DNA from 2 places in the Pseudoalteromonas sp. SG43-7 genome. Region 2 is predicted to be linked to the other one. Evidence: predicted binding sites of a transcription regulator. Region 2 holds the regulator's gene; the other holds the start of a gene.
What was found. Region 2 encodes sigma-54, which starts transcription at its own class of promoters, with help from an activator protein. Its sites were predicted from a motif close to GTTGGCACGNNNNTNGNNT; they were not measured.

Region 1: fliE (flagellar hook-basal body complex protein FliE) is a predicted target of sigma-54. The motif match lies at 2,008-2,026, and genes of this name have one in related genera.

The regions. Positions count from the first base shown of each region.
Region 1 is NZ_JACJEY010000008.1:80,787-88,696, reverse strand. Features, by position in the region: gene H5200_RS05440 (PAS domain-containing sensor histidine kinase) at 1-411, shown strand, start outside; gene H5200_RS05435 (sigma-54 dependent transcriptional regulator) at 408-1,886, shown strand; gene fliE (flagellar hook-basal body complex protein FliE) at 2,065-2,397, shown strand; gene fliF (flagellar basal-body MS-ring/collar protein FliF) at 2,418-4,133, shown strand; gene fliG (flagellar motor switch protein FliG) at 4,126-5,166, shown strand; gene fliH (flagellar assembly protein FliH) at 5,170-5,988, shown strand; gene fliI (flagellar protein export ATPase FliI) at 6,007-7,341, shown strand; gene fliJ (flagellar export protein FliJ) at 7,341-7,787, shown strand.
Region 2 is NZ_JACJEY010000058.1:5,627-13,536, reverse strand. Features, by position in the region: gene kdsC (3-deoxy-manno-octulosonate-8-phosphatase KdsC) at 1-275, shown strand, start outside; gene lptC (LPS export ABC transporter periplasmic protein LptC) at 272-826, shown strand; gene lptA (lipopolysaccharide transport periplasmic protein LptA) at 816-1,349, shown strand; gene lptB (LPS export ABC transporter ATP-binding protein) at 1,346-2,071, shown strand; gene H5200_RS19435 (RNA polymerase factor sigma-54) at 2,138-3,634, shown strand; gene hpf (ribosome hibernation promoting factor) at 3,663-3,950, shown strand; gene ptsN (PTS IIA-like nitrogen regulatory protein PtsN) at 3,955-4,407, shown strand; gene rapZ (RNase adapter RapZ) at 4,428-5,270, shown strand; gene H5200_RS19415 (HPr family phosphocarrier protein) at 5,299-5,571, shown strand; gene mgtE (magnesium transporter) at 5,696-7,054, shown strand; gene H5200_RS24135 (hypothetical protein) at 7,707-7,841, opposite strand; gene H5200_RS19405 (YqaE/Pmp3 family membrane protein) at 7,900-7,910, opposite strand, start outside.

The DNA of each region.
Region 1 (7,910 bases), on a different contig from region 2:
CTTAATAATAGTGAACTTCAGGTCAGTTTACCTGAGCCTGATATCGAGATAATGGGCAATAAAACTGCGCTTGCCAGTGCCATTCAAAACCTTATTCACAATAGTATTCAAGTCATTGGCAGTAATGCACTCGTTCAATTAAGTGCGCAGCGGGATGCGAGTGACCCCGAGCTAGTGTGTATTACTGTAAGTGATAATGGCCCTGGGGTCGATTTAAGCTTACTTGATAAATTATTTGAACCATTTTTTACTACCCGAAGCCAAGGCACAGGTTTAGGCTTAGCGGTAGTTAGTTCAGTCGCAAATGCACACCAAGGACGAGTTGCAGTAACGAACAATGCTCAAGGCGGAGCCTGCTTTAGTTTACTGTTACCTATTTGTACAAAGTCAACATCGGCGGAGGCAATATGAACAACACGATTTTAGTGGTTGAAGATGATGCAGGGCTTCGTGAAGCCTTGATTGATACGCTTGAAATGTCTGGAATAGATTGCGTTGCGGCTGACAGTGCCGAGCAAGCTATGGTGCTACTTAAAAAAGACAGCTTTTCGCTGGTCGTGAGCGATGTGCAAATGGGCGCGATGAGTGGTCTTGATTTACTGCGCAGCATAAATCTTAATTACCCTGATCTACCGGTTTTAATGATGACAGCGTATGCGACTATTGATGATGCTGTTGAGGCTATGCGGTTAGGGGCAATTGACTATATGGCCAAACCGTTTGCGCCCGAAGTGCTACTTAATATGGTAAGCCGCTATCTACCTGAGCCAGAAAAAGAAACTGATGGCCCGATTGTCGCCGATCCGAGTAGCATTCAGCTATTAGAACTTGCAAGTCGGGTTGCTAAATCGGATGCCAGTGTGATGGTGCTTGGTCCTAGTGGCTCAGGTAAAGAAGTACTCGCACGCTTTATCCATGATAAATCAGATCGCGCAGAGCAGCCATTCGTCGCAATAAACTGTGCTGCGATCCCTGAAAATATGCTCGAAGCTACATTATTTGGCTACGAGAAAGGCGCGTTTACTGGTGCGATTCAAGCTTGTCCGGGTAAATTTGAGCAAGCACAAGGTGGCACAATTTTACTTGATGAAATCACTGAGATGGATTTAGGCCTACAGGCTAAGTTACTACGTGTATTACAAGAACGCGAAGTTGAACGTTTAGGTGGTCGCAAAACTATTAAGCTAGATGTGCGTATTTTGGCTACCAGTAACCGTGATTTAAAAGAGGCTGTGGCTAAGCACCAGTTTAGAGAAGATTTATATTATCGGTTAAATGTATTTCCGTTGATGTGGCGTCCACTTTGTCAACGTCCAGGCGATATTGTCGTGTTGGCAAAGCATTTAATTGAACGTCATCTCAATAAAAGCAAAGAGCCTATCGCTGTACTTAGCGAACCGGCAGAGAAAAAATTATTAGCTCATACTTGGCCAGGTAATGTGCGTGAACTGGATAATGTGATCCAGCGTGCGTTGATATTACGCCACGGTGATATGATTGACGAAAGTGCTATTTTTATTGAAAATTTAACCCAGACTCCTCTAACTGCGGCTTTATCAGCAAGTTTAGTGCCGGTTAATTCAGCACCAGAAAACACTACTTCGGCGGTTACAAGTTCACCAACTAATGATGCTTATTATGATCTGCAAGCGCCAGCAATAAAAGCGACAGCAGAACGCAATCAGCTGCGTGAAGAATTACCAAGCTTGGATTCGGGAAGTTACAAAGATGAACTTAAAGATAAAGAGCATAGAATTATTTTAGAGACCCTAAATCGTTGTCAAGGCAAGCGTAAAGATGTAGCTGAAACATTAGGGATCAGCCCACGAACATTACGTTATAAATTGGCACAAATGCGTGATTTGGGGATCACCTTACCTGCTTAAGCCTCTATAATTTTTGTTTTCCTTCACTATTTAATTTACGCTCAGCCTTGCTGGGCGTAAACTTGTCAAAACTCTGACAACAAAAACACATCTCAAGCTATTGATATTAATTAATTTATTAGTTGGCATGCTTTGTGCTTTATTAAGTTATTAGTAAACTGCATCGTCAGAGACAATTATGAAAATTCAAAACAGCGCATTATTTCAAGAAATGCAATCTATGGCTCTCGAAGCTGGTCGTAGTAATCAAGTAAACAAATTACCGACGCAGGCGCAGCCTACTTCGAGCGCCCAATTTGGCGATTTGTTAAGTGATGCACTCAATACCGTGAATGGCCTTCAAGCTGATGCAAAACAAAAAGTCGTAGCGGTTGAAATGGGCGACCGAAATGTGTCATTAGCGGATGCGATGATCGCATCACAAAAATCATCGGTTGCCTTTGAAGCCACTGTACAAGTTCGTAACAAACTTGTAGAAGCCTATAAAGAAATCATGAACATGCCTGTTTAACTAGGTAGTGGAGAATTATTGTGGCGCAATCTAATCAATCAACAGATCTTGCTTTGGCCGGCGGCGGTATCGACCAAACTGATAATGACGATCAACAAGAACAAAAGTCAGGCTATTTAAGTGCATTAAACGGCGTTGATGTATTACGTCAGGTCACTTTAATTATTGCATTAGCGATTTGTTTAGCGATCGCTATTTTTGTGATTATTTGGGCACGTCAACCAGATATGCGTCCACTTGGAAAAATGCCAACGGAAGAGCTAATTCAAACGCTCGATTTTTTAGATGCACAAAAAATTGACTATCAACTTGATGGCAATGTGGTTTCTGTTCCTGAAAATGAATATCAAAATATTAAATTGTTAATGACCCGCGAAGGTATTGAGCAAGCGCCGAACTCGGGTACTGATATTATCATGCAAGATATGGGTTTTGGTGTTAGTCAGCGTTTAGAGCGTGAACGTTTAAAGCACGGTCGTGAACAACAACTTGCGCGCACGATCGAGGAACTACAAAATGTCACGCGTGCTAAAGTATTATTGGCAATCCCGAAAGAAAATGTTTTTGCTCGTCGTGAGAAAAAACCATCCGCAACAGTTGTATTAACTTTAAAACGTGGTCGTATGCTCGGTAGTGAAGAAGTGGACGCCATTGTTGATATTATTGGTTCAGCAGTGCAAGGTTTAGAGCCGTCACGAGTAACTGTAACAGACCAAAATGGCCGATTACTTAATTCAGGATCGCAAAGTGCGTTAGCTGCTCGCTCACGTAAAGAATACGATATTGAACGTAAACGTGAACAAGAATATCTAGATAAAATAGATGGTATCTTAATGCCAGTTATTGGCATGGGTAACTACACTGCACAAGTCGATTTAAGTATGGACTTTAGCGCGATTGAAGAAACTCAAAAACGCTACAACCCTGATTTACCAGCGGTACGCAGCGAAACCACTTTTGAAGAAAACAACATCGGCGGGTTAGCTATCGGTATTCCTGGCGCGCTGACAAATCAGCCCCCAGTGGATTCGAATATTCCTGAAGTTGCCGGTCAAGGTGGTGCAGGCTCTGGTTCATCACCCAGTCGCACTCATAAAGAGGCGACACGTAACTATGAACTTGATACTACTATTTCCCATACACGTCAGCAAAGTGGTGTTATTCGTCGAATTAGTGTGTCTGTGGCAGTCGATTATGTGGCAAAAGTGGGTGAAAATGGTGAAACGACTATGGAGCCTCGCTCAGTTGAAGCACTGTCAAATATTCGTCGTTTACTGCAAGGTGGTGTGGGTTTTGACTTACAGCGTGGTGATGCATTAGAAGTAGTGACAGTACCGTTTGTACGTGAACCGATGGACTTAGCTATTGAAGTACCACTGTGGGAACAAAACTGGTTTATGAAAGTTGTGCGTTTAGTGCTTGGCGCATTGGTTATTATAGTGCTAATCATGGCGGTGGTTAAACCTATGCTGAAACGCTTGATTTACCCAGATGATACCCTTGAAGAGTATGATGATGATGCGCTTAGTTCTGGTGTAGATATTGGTGATAACACCCTAGATATGCTAAATAAAGATTTTGATTCTGCTTCGGTTGGCTTCTCAAGTGATGGTACACTACAGTTACCAGACCTACATGGCGATGAAGACTTATTAAAAGCTGTTCGTGCCTTAGTAGCAAATGAGCCAGAACTCTCCTCACAAGTTGTGAAAGCGTGGTTAACTGAAGATGACTGATCAAGAACAAAAACAACTGCCAGCAGCGTTTGATGTTGATAAATTAGACGGTGTAGATAAAGCCGCAATTTTATTGCTAAGCTTATCCGAAGAAGATGCAGCGCAAATATTAAAGCACCTTGAACCTAAACAGGTGCAAAAAGTGGGTATGGCAATGGCGGCGATAGATGATCTATCGCAAGCCAAAATCAGTGCCGTGCACAATTTATTTATAGAACAAATACAAAGCTTTAGTACGATTGGCTTCCAATCAGAAGATTTTATCAAAAAAGCGCTTACTGCGGCACTTGGTGAAGATAAAGCGGCAAGCCTCATAGATCAAATTGTTATGGGATCCGGTGCCAAAGGCCTTGATTCATTGAAATGGATGGACTCAAAGCAAGTTGCCAATATTATTCGCAATGAGCATCCGCAAATTCAAACGATTGTTTTATCTTATTTGGAGCCTGAGCAATCGGCCGAAATTTTAGCGCAGTTTCCTGAAAAAGTGCGCTTAGATTTAACCATGCGTATCGCCAACCTTGAAGAAGTACAACCTGCGGCTTTACAAGAATTGAACGAGATCATGGAAAAACAATTTGCCGGACAAGCTGGTGCGCAAGCTGCGAAAATGGGCGGTTTGAAAGCGGCGGCTGATATTATGAACTACCTCGATACCAATATTGAAGGTCAGTTGATGGATTCAATCCGCGAGCATGACGAAGAGATGTCACAACAAATCCAAGATTTAATGTTCGTATTTGAAAACTTAATGGATGTTGATGATCGTGGTATTCAAGCTATCTTGCGAGAAGTCCAACAAGATGTACTGATGAAAGCCATCAAAGGTACAGATGATGCATTGAAAGAGAAAATCCTCGGCAATATGTCAAAACGGGCTGCAGAGATGCTTGCTGATGATTTAGAAGCAATGGCACCTGTGCGGATCAGCGAAGTTGAAGCCGCGCAAAAAGAGATCTTATCTACGGCACGTCGTCTCGCTGATTCAGGTGAAATTATGCTTGGTGGTGGTGGTGGTGAGGAGTTCTTGTAAACCATGAGCAAACCTACTCAATATCAAGGTCGTCCTTTACGAGCCAGTGAAGCAGTTGATGAATTATTAGAAAACTGGCCAATTCCAGATGTTACGCAAGACACTCGAAAATTCGATGGTCGTTCAACGGCGTTTGGTACACCGCTGGCCGATTTATATCGTAAAGAGCTTGAAGAAAGTGAACAAGCACTAGAGCCCGAAGAGCCTGAGCTGCCTTCGTTAACGATGGCTGAGCTGGAACGAATTCGTCAAGATGCCTACGAAGAAGGCTTAAAACAAGGCCACGAGCAGGGTTATATTGATGGTTTTGAAAAAGGCGTAGGTGAGGGAAAAGAAGCCGGTTATAAAGAAGGCATTGAGCTTGGTAAAACACAAGGTCAAGAAGAAGTAAAACCACTGATTGAAGAACAGCTAACGGGTCTAAAAGCATTGTTGGATAGTTTGTCAGCGCCATTAGCTAAAGTCGATGATGACGCCGAAAAGCAACTTGTACAGTTAACCGTAATGCTAACCGAAGCGTTAGTTTATCAAGAAATTAAAACCTCCCCTGAAATTATTTTGCAAAGTTTAAAGCAGTGTATCGATGCGTTAGCCAATGAGCAGCAAAGTGTGCGTATTCATTTACACCCTGAAGACATTGAACTGGTTAAAAATAGTTATGGCGAAGCTGCACTAGCTGAAAACCATTGGCAGTTAGTTGCAGAGCCGACTTTAGATCGCGGCGGTTGCCAAGTAAAAACACCTCAGTCATCTATTGATATGACTATAAAAACCCGCGTCAAAGAAACGTTGGATAGTTTTTTGCATAGTAGTGGTATCTAACTCCATTTTTGGTTTGCAATGAGTTCTCAACCACGCCCATTAAGTGAACGTTTACAACAGTATCAAAAACATATTCATAGTCCAACGCCTGCTGTTGCGGGAATTTTAACCCGTGTTGTAGGGTTAACATTAGAGGCGAAAGGATTACGCGCGCCAGTTGGCAGCCAATGTAAAATTGAAACCATGCATGGTTTTGTTGATGCTGAAATTGTTGGTTTTAATGACCAGACGCTTTACTTGATGCCAAATGACCATATTTCTGGTGTACTACCTGGTGCGCGAGTTATCCCACAAGTAAATGATACCGGACTGCCTGTTGGTATGTGTTTACTTGGTCGTGTTGTTGATGGCTTAGGGCGTCCGTTGGATGGGCTTGGAGCTATTAAAGCAGAGCATTACTTAAAATTTGCACAAAATTCCATTAACCCATTATCTCGACGACCAATTACGCAGCCGATGGATGTTGGCGTACGCGCTATTAATTCAGTGATAACTGTTGGCCAAGGCCAGCGCATGGGGCTATTTGCAGGCTCAGGCGTGGGTAAGTCGGTATTACTGGGTATGATGACCCGAGGCTCAGAAGCGGATGTAATAGTTGTTGGTTTAGTGGGGGAGCGTGGCCGCGAAGTAAAAGAATTTATCGAAGAAATACTCGGTGTGGAAGGGCGTAAACGTTCTGTCGTAGTTGCCGCGCCCGCTGATGCATCACCATTAATGCGATTAAAAGGCTGTGAAAGTGCGGTAACTATCGCGGAGTACTTTCGCGATCAAGGTTTAAATGTTTTATTGCTACTGGATTCTGTAACGCGTTATGCCATGGCGCAGCGCGAAATAGCGCTTGCGGTTGGTGAACCACCAGCGACTAAAGGTTATCCGCCTTCAGTGTTTGCAAAGCTACCCGCGCTGGTGGAACGTGCTGGTAATGGCGGCGAAGGGCAAGGCTCTATCACAGCGTTTTTTACTGTACTGAGTGAAGGGGATGATATGCAAGATCCGATTGCTGATGCGGCGCGAGCCATTTTAGACGGTCATATCGTGTTATCCAGAGAGCTCGCTGACAGTGGTCATTATCCTGCTATTGATATAGAAAAATCGATTTCACGGGTGATGCCACAAGTTGTCTCAGAAGCACATATGCAACAAGCGCGAGTGTTAAAACAAGTGTATTCAATGTTCCAGCAAAATAAAGATATGATTACTTTAGGTGCTTATCAAAAAGGCACCGACCAAATGCTTGATCAGGCCATTAATATGATGCCAAGAGTGAATGCATTTTTACAACAAGGCATGAAGGATGTGATCAGCTATGACGATGGCCTACAAGGGCTTGCGCAATTATTAGGACAAGCATAATGGCAACCAATAAGCTCAGTTTATTGCTGAAAATAGAAAATGATAAAGAAGAAGCTTTACGGATAAATTATTTACAAGCGCAGCAAAACTTGCAAGGCAATCAACAAAAATTGCAAGGCTTGAATAACTTTCGCTTAGAATATACTCAGCAATTACATGTAAAAGGAAAGTCCGGTTTAAGTAGCGCCGGGTTTAGTCAATATCATGCTTTCATTGCCAAAATCGAAGAAGCCATTCGTCAACAAGCGAATACTGTCAGTACCGCTAAACAAGTTGTCTCACAACGCCAAAGTTTATGGCTTAAACAGCAGATTAAGGCTAAAGCGGTTGCTAAGTTAATAGAAAAACAGCAACTTAAAGCGAATGTGATCGCACAAAAAAATGAACAAAAAATGCTTGATGAATTTTCCGCAAATCAATTTTACCAAAGACGTCGCGTTTTATAGTCTATTGCCCAAAAAAGGGTTATTTATTAATTCAAATCAGCTTAGGCATATTATTTGCTTGTTTAATGTAATAAGTATTTATTCTGGCAAACTGCGGCGGCAAATTGCCACTTTTAATCTAGG
Region 2 (7,910 bases):
GCCAAGAAAACAAGTTGCAAGCTTATCAACAGCTCAAGGATAAATTGCAGTTAAGCGATGAACAAATCGCTTACATAGGCGATGACGGACCTGACTTGCCGGTAATGGAATTGGTTGGTTTTGCGGTGGCAGTAAATGATGCGCATCCACTAATCAAACGCATTTCACATTATACAACCATGCTACCTGGTGGCTTTGGGGCGGTGCGTGAACTCACTGATTTATTAATGCTCGAAAATGGTAAATCATTAACCAGCGAAGGCACGAGCTCATGAATAGTGCGCGTTTAATATTATGCGTATTATTTGTCGGCTGCATGGTATGGCTGTGGTATCCGTATTTTTATCAAAGTACCGCCATAAAACAACACCAAGAAGATATAATAGCAAAACCTGATTATACTGCGGTGGCATTAAAACAAACCGCATTTGATGAACAAGGTAAAATTAGCCACAAAGTAACAGCTGCAAAAATGGAACTCTACCAACAGTTAGGGTTCACTTACTTTGAACAACCTATTTTTACACTCTATAATCAACAGCAGACGTGGCAAATTAATGCCGATGAAGCCACCTTATATGAAAATCATCAATTAATTTTAGAAGGTAATGTGGTTGCTAAAAACCTGACCAATAATGCCATGATTGAACATATAAACGCAGATAATATTCAGGTTGATATTGAACTACAAACCATGAGTTCAGAACAACCAGTTGAATTAATCGGACCAAATTTAAAAATCACTGGGCGCGGTCTCCATGCCGACTTAAAAGCCGAAGTGGTAGAACTAATTAACCATACGCGAACCATATATTATGACCAATAAATTTGCTCACTTGCTTGTTATACCAAGCTTATTCATTGCTTTTGCAAGCTTTGCTGAAAATACGACACCACCTGCAGATCAAGTCTCTATCAGTGCTGACACGCAGCTTGCCCAACTGAAAGACAATATCGGTATTTTTGAAAAAAATGTTGAAATCATTCATGGTAACCGCCGTATCAAAGCGGATCGACTTGAAGTCCATAAGCGCGAAGATTTAGGCGATAACAAACAACTACTTGTCGCAACTGGCAGTCCGGCTTACTTTGAAGAAAAACAAACTGATGGCACAGTAATGAGTGCCAGTGCTGATGAAGTCCGTTACGATGTCGCTAAGCGCTATTTAACCTTGGTTGGCAATGCACAAGTCACTCAGGCAGGTCAAAAAATCAATGCCAAAAGCATTACCTATGATATGGACCAGCAACTGATCAGTGCTGAAAAAGGCGCAAGCTCAAGCGATCGTGTGCACACCATTTTGGTACCAGTAGACAGTAAAAAAGACAAATCTAAAGGGCAGCCATGAGTACATTAAAAGCTGAATTTCTAGCAAAAAGCTATAAAGGTCGCCAAGTTGTAAAAAGCGTGGGTTTAGAAGTTAGCGCAGGCAGCATTGTTGGCTTATTGGGTCCTAATGGCGCTGGTAAAACCACCACCTTTTATATGATTGTGGGTTTAGTTCCAAGCGACAAAGGTAAAATCAGTATTGATGATAATGACATCACCTTACTGCCAATGCACAGTCGCGCACGGTTAGGGATTGGCTACCTGCCACAAGAATCATCCATCTTCCGTAAATTAACTGTTTATCAAAACCTGATGGCTATTTTAGAAACTCGTAAAGAGCTGAATAAACAAGCCAGAGAAGAAGCGCTCGACAGCTTACTTGATGAGTTTAGCATTCAACATATCCGCGACAGCCAAGGTATGGCATTATCTGGCGGTGAACGTCGTCGAGTTGAAATTGCACGCGCTTTAGCCGCAAACCCAAAATTTATCTTACTTGATGAGCCTTTTGCTGGCGTTGATCCTATTTCAGTGTTAGATATAAAGAAGATTATTGAACACCTTAAAAACCGTGGTATTGGCGTGCTTATTACCGACCACAATGTACGAGAAACCCTTGATGTTTGTGAAAAAGCCTACATAGTTTCTCATGGGGAGTTAATTGCATCAGGTACCCCTGAGCATGTACTCGCCGACCAAACAGTCCGCGATGTTTACCTGGGCGAGCAATTTAGGCTATAAAGCCACGCTCGGCTAAGTATCTGCTAGACTTAACGATGATAACAATAAAAGGATTGTTAGAGATACATGAGGCAATCACTCCAGCTGCGCATGGGCCAGCAACTTACAATGACACCACAGCTGCAACAAGCAATTCGCTTATTGCAACTCAGTACATTGGATCTCCAGCAAGAAATTCAAGAAGCGCTCGACAGCAATCCATTGTTAGAGCTAGAAGAACATGAATATTCAGACGACACGGCTGGTAAAAACGAACAAAAACAAGATAACGATGACTTAACCGTTAGCGCATCAGCAGACGACAAGCCAAGCGAATATGAACAAGAAAGTAGCGAAGCATTAAGTAAAGAGACCTTAAGTGACGAAATGGCTATGGACGTCACCTGGGACGAATACATGAGTGCTGCGCCAAATACGTCATCTGGGCCAATGCCTGAAGATGAGTCAATTTATCAAGGTGCCTCAACTGAAACCTTGCACGAATATCTAATGTGGCAATTACAACTCACACCTTTTAGTCCAACCGATGAAGCCATTGCCATTGCGATTGTTGAAGCCGTTGACGATTCAGGTATTTTAACCTTGAGCTGCGAAGACATCGCAGAAAGCTTAAATCAAGGTAATAACGAAGAAGAAATCGAACTCGACGAAGTGCAAGCAGTGTTAAAACGCATTCAGTTGTTTGACCCTGTTGGTATTGCTGCGCGCAGCCTACAAGAATGTTTATGTATTCAATTAAATCAATTTGATCCTGCAACTCCTTGGATTAGCGAGACAAAAATGATTTTAACTGATCATATCGATTTATTAGCTAGTCGTGACTATCGCACTTTGATGAAAAAGACTAAGCTTAAAGAAGATGAACTAAAAGAAGTAATGACACTGATCCACAGCCTTAACCCAAAGCCTGCGGATACCATAGTACGCGAAGAATCAGAGTATGTTATTCCTGACGTTTCGGTGAAAAAAATTAAAGGTCGCTGGGTGGTTGAACTCAATCCAGACAGCATGCCAAAAATTAGAGTGAACAGCCAATATGCGGCGATGTCACGCTCTGTAAAATCAAGCACTGACAGCCAATTTATACGCTCGCATTTGCAAGAAGCTAAATGGTTTATTAAAAGCCTAGAAAGTCGTAACGAGACGTTACTCAAAGTAACCAACTGCATTGTTAAACAGCAGCAAGGATTCTTTGAGCATGGCCCTGAGGCCATGCGCCCTATGGTACTAAACGACGTTGCCGAAATGGTTGAGATGCACGAATCAACAATTTCTCGTGTAACCACCCAAAAATACATGCATACCCCTCGTGGTATATTTGAGTTAAAATATTTTTTCTCGAGCCATGTAAGTACTGAGAACGGCGGCGAATGCTCATCGACAGCCATTCGAGCATTGATCAGAAAATTGATCAGTGCAGAAAACTCAGCGAAACCATTGAGTGATAGTAAGATTGCAGATATATTGGCAGAGCAAGGTATCAAAGTAGCTAGACGGACTATTGCAAAATACCGCGAGTCGCTGGCTATTCCACCGTCAAATCAACGTAAAAGTTTGATTTAAGGCGTAAAATCACAAGAGGAAAATGCTTATGCAACTAAATTTAACTGGTCGTCATGTAGAAATTACTGATTCATTAAGAGACTATGTAAACAATAAGTTTGCCAAGCTTGAAAGGCATTTTGATCATATCAATAATGTCCATGTCATTCTTGATGTAGAAAAGCTAAGCCAAAAAGCAGAAGCCACATTACATGTCAGTGGCGCTGAATTATTTGCCTCAACTGAGCACCAAGACATGTATGCAGCCATTGACGGACTAATCGACAAACTTGACCGTCAGGTAATTAAACACAAAGAGAAGCACGCTCGACACTAACACTATGAAATTAAGCTCACTTATTTGCCAGGACTGCAGTAAAGCTGCGGTCCTTTTTAATAGCAAAAAACGGATCATTGAATTTATCAGCCAATTGGCTCATGAACAACTTCCTCAGCTATCACAACAAGAAATCCTCAACGCACTACTGTCGAGAGAAAAACTAGGTAGTACGGGTATTGGTCGTGGTATTGCTATTCCTCATGGCCGTATGAGTGGTGTTGAAAACCCGCTAGCAATAATTATAGTGAGTGAATCACCGATTGATTTTGATGCGATAGATAATCGCCCAGTTGATATATTTGTAGCTCTCATCGTGCCAGATGGTGATAGCCAACTTCATTTGAAGACGTTAGCCACAATTGCTGATAAACTCAACGACAAAGATTTTTGTAAACAACTACGTAGCGCAAAAACAGACCAAGATTTGTATCACGTAATTGCTGCGCAATCGTAGCCAAATGAAGGAGAATTTACATGGAGTTAATCATCATCAGTGGGCGTTCTGGCTCAGGTAAATCTGTTGCTCTGCGTGTAGTAGAAGATCTTGGTTATTATTGTGTAGATAATATTCCGGTAAACTTATTACCTTCATTAGTGCGCAGTGTCTCTGATAATTATGACAAAATTGCCGTCAGTATTGATGTCCGTAATTTACCGAAAGAGCAGGAAGAATTTAACGATATTCTTGAATACTTGCCTGGTTTTGCAAATCCGACGCTATTTTATTTAGACAGTGATGATCAAACCCTGATCAAACGTTTTTCTGAAACTCGCCGCTTACATCCATTATCTTTGGACTCTTTGCCACTGGATTTAGCCATCAAGCAAGAAAAAGTATTACTTGATGTATTAACTACTCGCGCTGACTTTATACTTGATACCACTGATCTGAGTGTCCACCAGCTTGCAGAGTCAATCCGTGAAAAGATTTTAGGGAAAAAAGATAAAAAACTAATCATTACCTTTGAATCATTTGGTTTTAAATATGGTATCCCAAAAGAAGCTGATTATGTTTTTGATGCACGCTTTTTACCAAACCCACATTGGGAGCCTGAGCTTAAGCCACTTACAGGCCTGGATCAGCCAGTAAAAGATTATTTAGCCAGCCACAGTATCGTACAAAAATTCACTTGGCAGATCCAAACCTTTGTACAAACTTGGTTACCGCATTTGGAGCGTAATAACCGCAGTTACTTAACAATTGCTATTGGTTGCACCGGTGGTCAACATCGCTCAGTTTATCTAGCGCAAACTATAGGTGAAAGCTTCTCGATGAGCCACAGCAATGTGAAAATTCGCCATCGTGAACAAGAATAACAACTCACGTTTACAGTAAGGAATGTTGATGCGTTTAGAAGATACATTTTTAATAAAAAACAAACTCGGTTTACATGCTCGCGCAGCCAGCGTATTAGCGCAATTAGCTGTGCAGTTTGATGCCAGCATCACACTTCATCAAGATGACAAACAAGCCGCAGGCGATAGCGTACTCGGCTTAATGCTATTAGAAAGTAGCCAAGGCAAAGAAGTTAAAGTTGTATGTGAAGGCCCGGACGCTGAACCTGCTCTTGCAGCAATTGGCGAGTTGATCGCGCAACGCTTTAACGAACAAGAATAGCTCGTAGTCAGTACCACTAAATTGCGTTAAACTAAATAAAGTCGTTAATTAAACAGACCAAGCGCATTAATTATCGATAACAGTTACCCTACCTATCAAGTGTATTAATTTTTTAAGGACGCCAATGCCAGAAGCTTTTGAACAAGATTACCCACTACAACAACTAAAACAAGTGACCAAGTCACTTAACAGTGGTCAATTTGTTCAAGTAAGGCGTATGTTGGCAAAAACAGCTCCGTGTGACACTGCATTATTACTCGAGTCATCCCCGCATAAAATTCGTACCTTGCTATGGCAACTGGTTGATCCAGATGTACAAGGTGACGTACTCGAAGAACTCTCAGAAGATGTTCGTTTAGGGATCATTGCCCAAATGGAGCCGAAGCACATCGCTGCGGCAACTGAGGACATGAGCCACGATGATCTAGGGGAAGTACTACGTAGCCTACCTGATACCGTCTACAAAGACGTTGTTAGTGCCATGGACAGCCAAGATCGAGAACGTGCAACTCAAGCACTCTCTTATCAAGAGCGCTCTGCTGGCGCGCTGATGAACACCGATACAGTCACCATCCGTCCAGATGTCACTATCGACGTAGTACTGCGCTACTTACGTTTACGTGGTGAGCTACCAGAAGGTACCGATGATCTTTATGTTGTTGATAAACATAACTGCTTTATTGGTGCCATGTCGTTAACGACCTTGTTGACTAACTCGCCAGATAAAATTATTCGTGACTTAATGGATGAAGATTGTGAATCTATCCTCATTTCGATGGATGAAACCGATGTAGCACAACTGTTTGAACGTCATAACTGGATATCAGCACCAGTGGTTGATGATAATGACCATCTACTTGGCCGTATCACCATCGATGATATCGTTGACGTTATCCGTGAAGACGCCGAACATAGCTTATTAAGCCTAGCCGGTCTTGATGATGAAGAAGATACCTTTGCCCCAGTGTTAAAAAGTTCGAAAAAGCGCTCAATTTGGCTTGGCGTTAACTTATTAACCGCGCTACTTGCTGCGATTGTGGCAAGCTTCTTTGAAAACACTTTAGCAATTTTACCTATTCTAGCGGTACTCAACGGTATAGTGCCATCCATGGGTGGTGTTGCGGGCAGCCAAACATTAACCCTCGTAATACGTGGTATTGCAGTGGGTCATATCAACCAAACTAACCAACGCTTTTTACTGATCAAAGAGCTTGCAATCGGCGCAATAAACGGGATTGTTTGGTCCATTTTAATTGCCGGTGTTGTTGCTATTTGGCAATGGGACTTTAAGCTTGGCGGCGTACTCGCCTTTGCCATGTTTATGAACTTAGTAGCCGCAGGTATCGCCGGTGCCAGTATTCCGCTACTATTGAAAAAAATGAAAATTGACCCTGCATTAGCTGGCAGCGTAGTACTGACAACCGTAACCGATATTGTAGGGATCTTCGCCTTCCTAGGCACCGCCACATGGTTGTTGGTGTAGTTAAAAATTAGTTAAAGGTTAAACCCATCGTAGGCGCGAGTTTATCTCGCGCATCTCTTAGCGTTACATCAACCTCATCCGCCAACTTAGGCAATGGCTTTAGCCATGAATGTTATCAACCGCGCGGCATAAAGCACCGCCTACGATAAACCTAAAACTTTAACACCCGTAGGCGTTAAGCTTGCTGACGCACAAACTCCGAGCCACATTTAAAACGCGGTGGCAAGCCACTCGCCTACAAGTGATTTAACACCGAGATAAACGTTAAAACCCGTAGGCGTTGAGCTTGCTGACGCACAAACTCCGAGCCACATTTAAAACGCGGTGGCCAGCCACACGCCTACAAGTGATTAATTAGACATCATAGTAAATTTTAACACCGTAGGCGTTAAGCTTGCTGACGCACAAACTCCGAGCCACATTTAAAACGCAGTGGCAAGTCACTCGCCTACAAGTGATTTAACGCCGAGATAAACTTTAACACCCGTAGGCGTTAAGCTTGCTGACGCAAAAACACCTATGACTATAATAAAATGAGAGGTTAAACATTCTTGGGGAAGGTTATAAGTGGATGTTCTTAATGAAAATAACAACATACACTTATAATTTTGGTATATAACATCCTAGCAAAATCCTTCTAATATCTACTTATTTAAAGCCCATTCCTTGCTGCTTTTACTTCGCTCCTTGATGCGCTATTCATTAGTTCCTTCCATTGCTGTGCCGTCCAAAGTGGCTTTGCGCTTTTTACGATCCCTTGTTGGTTTTTCCTTAATACGTTATCCATAATGTTACTCCTTGCCATCTATTGGCTGTTCATCCTTGTTATATTTCACACTGTGACTCTAACGACGTC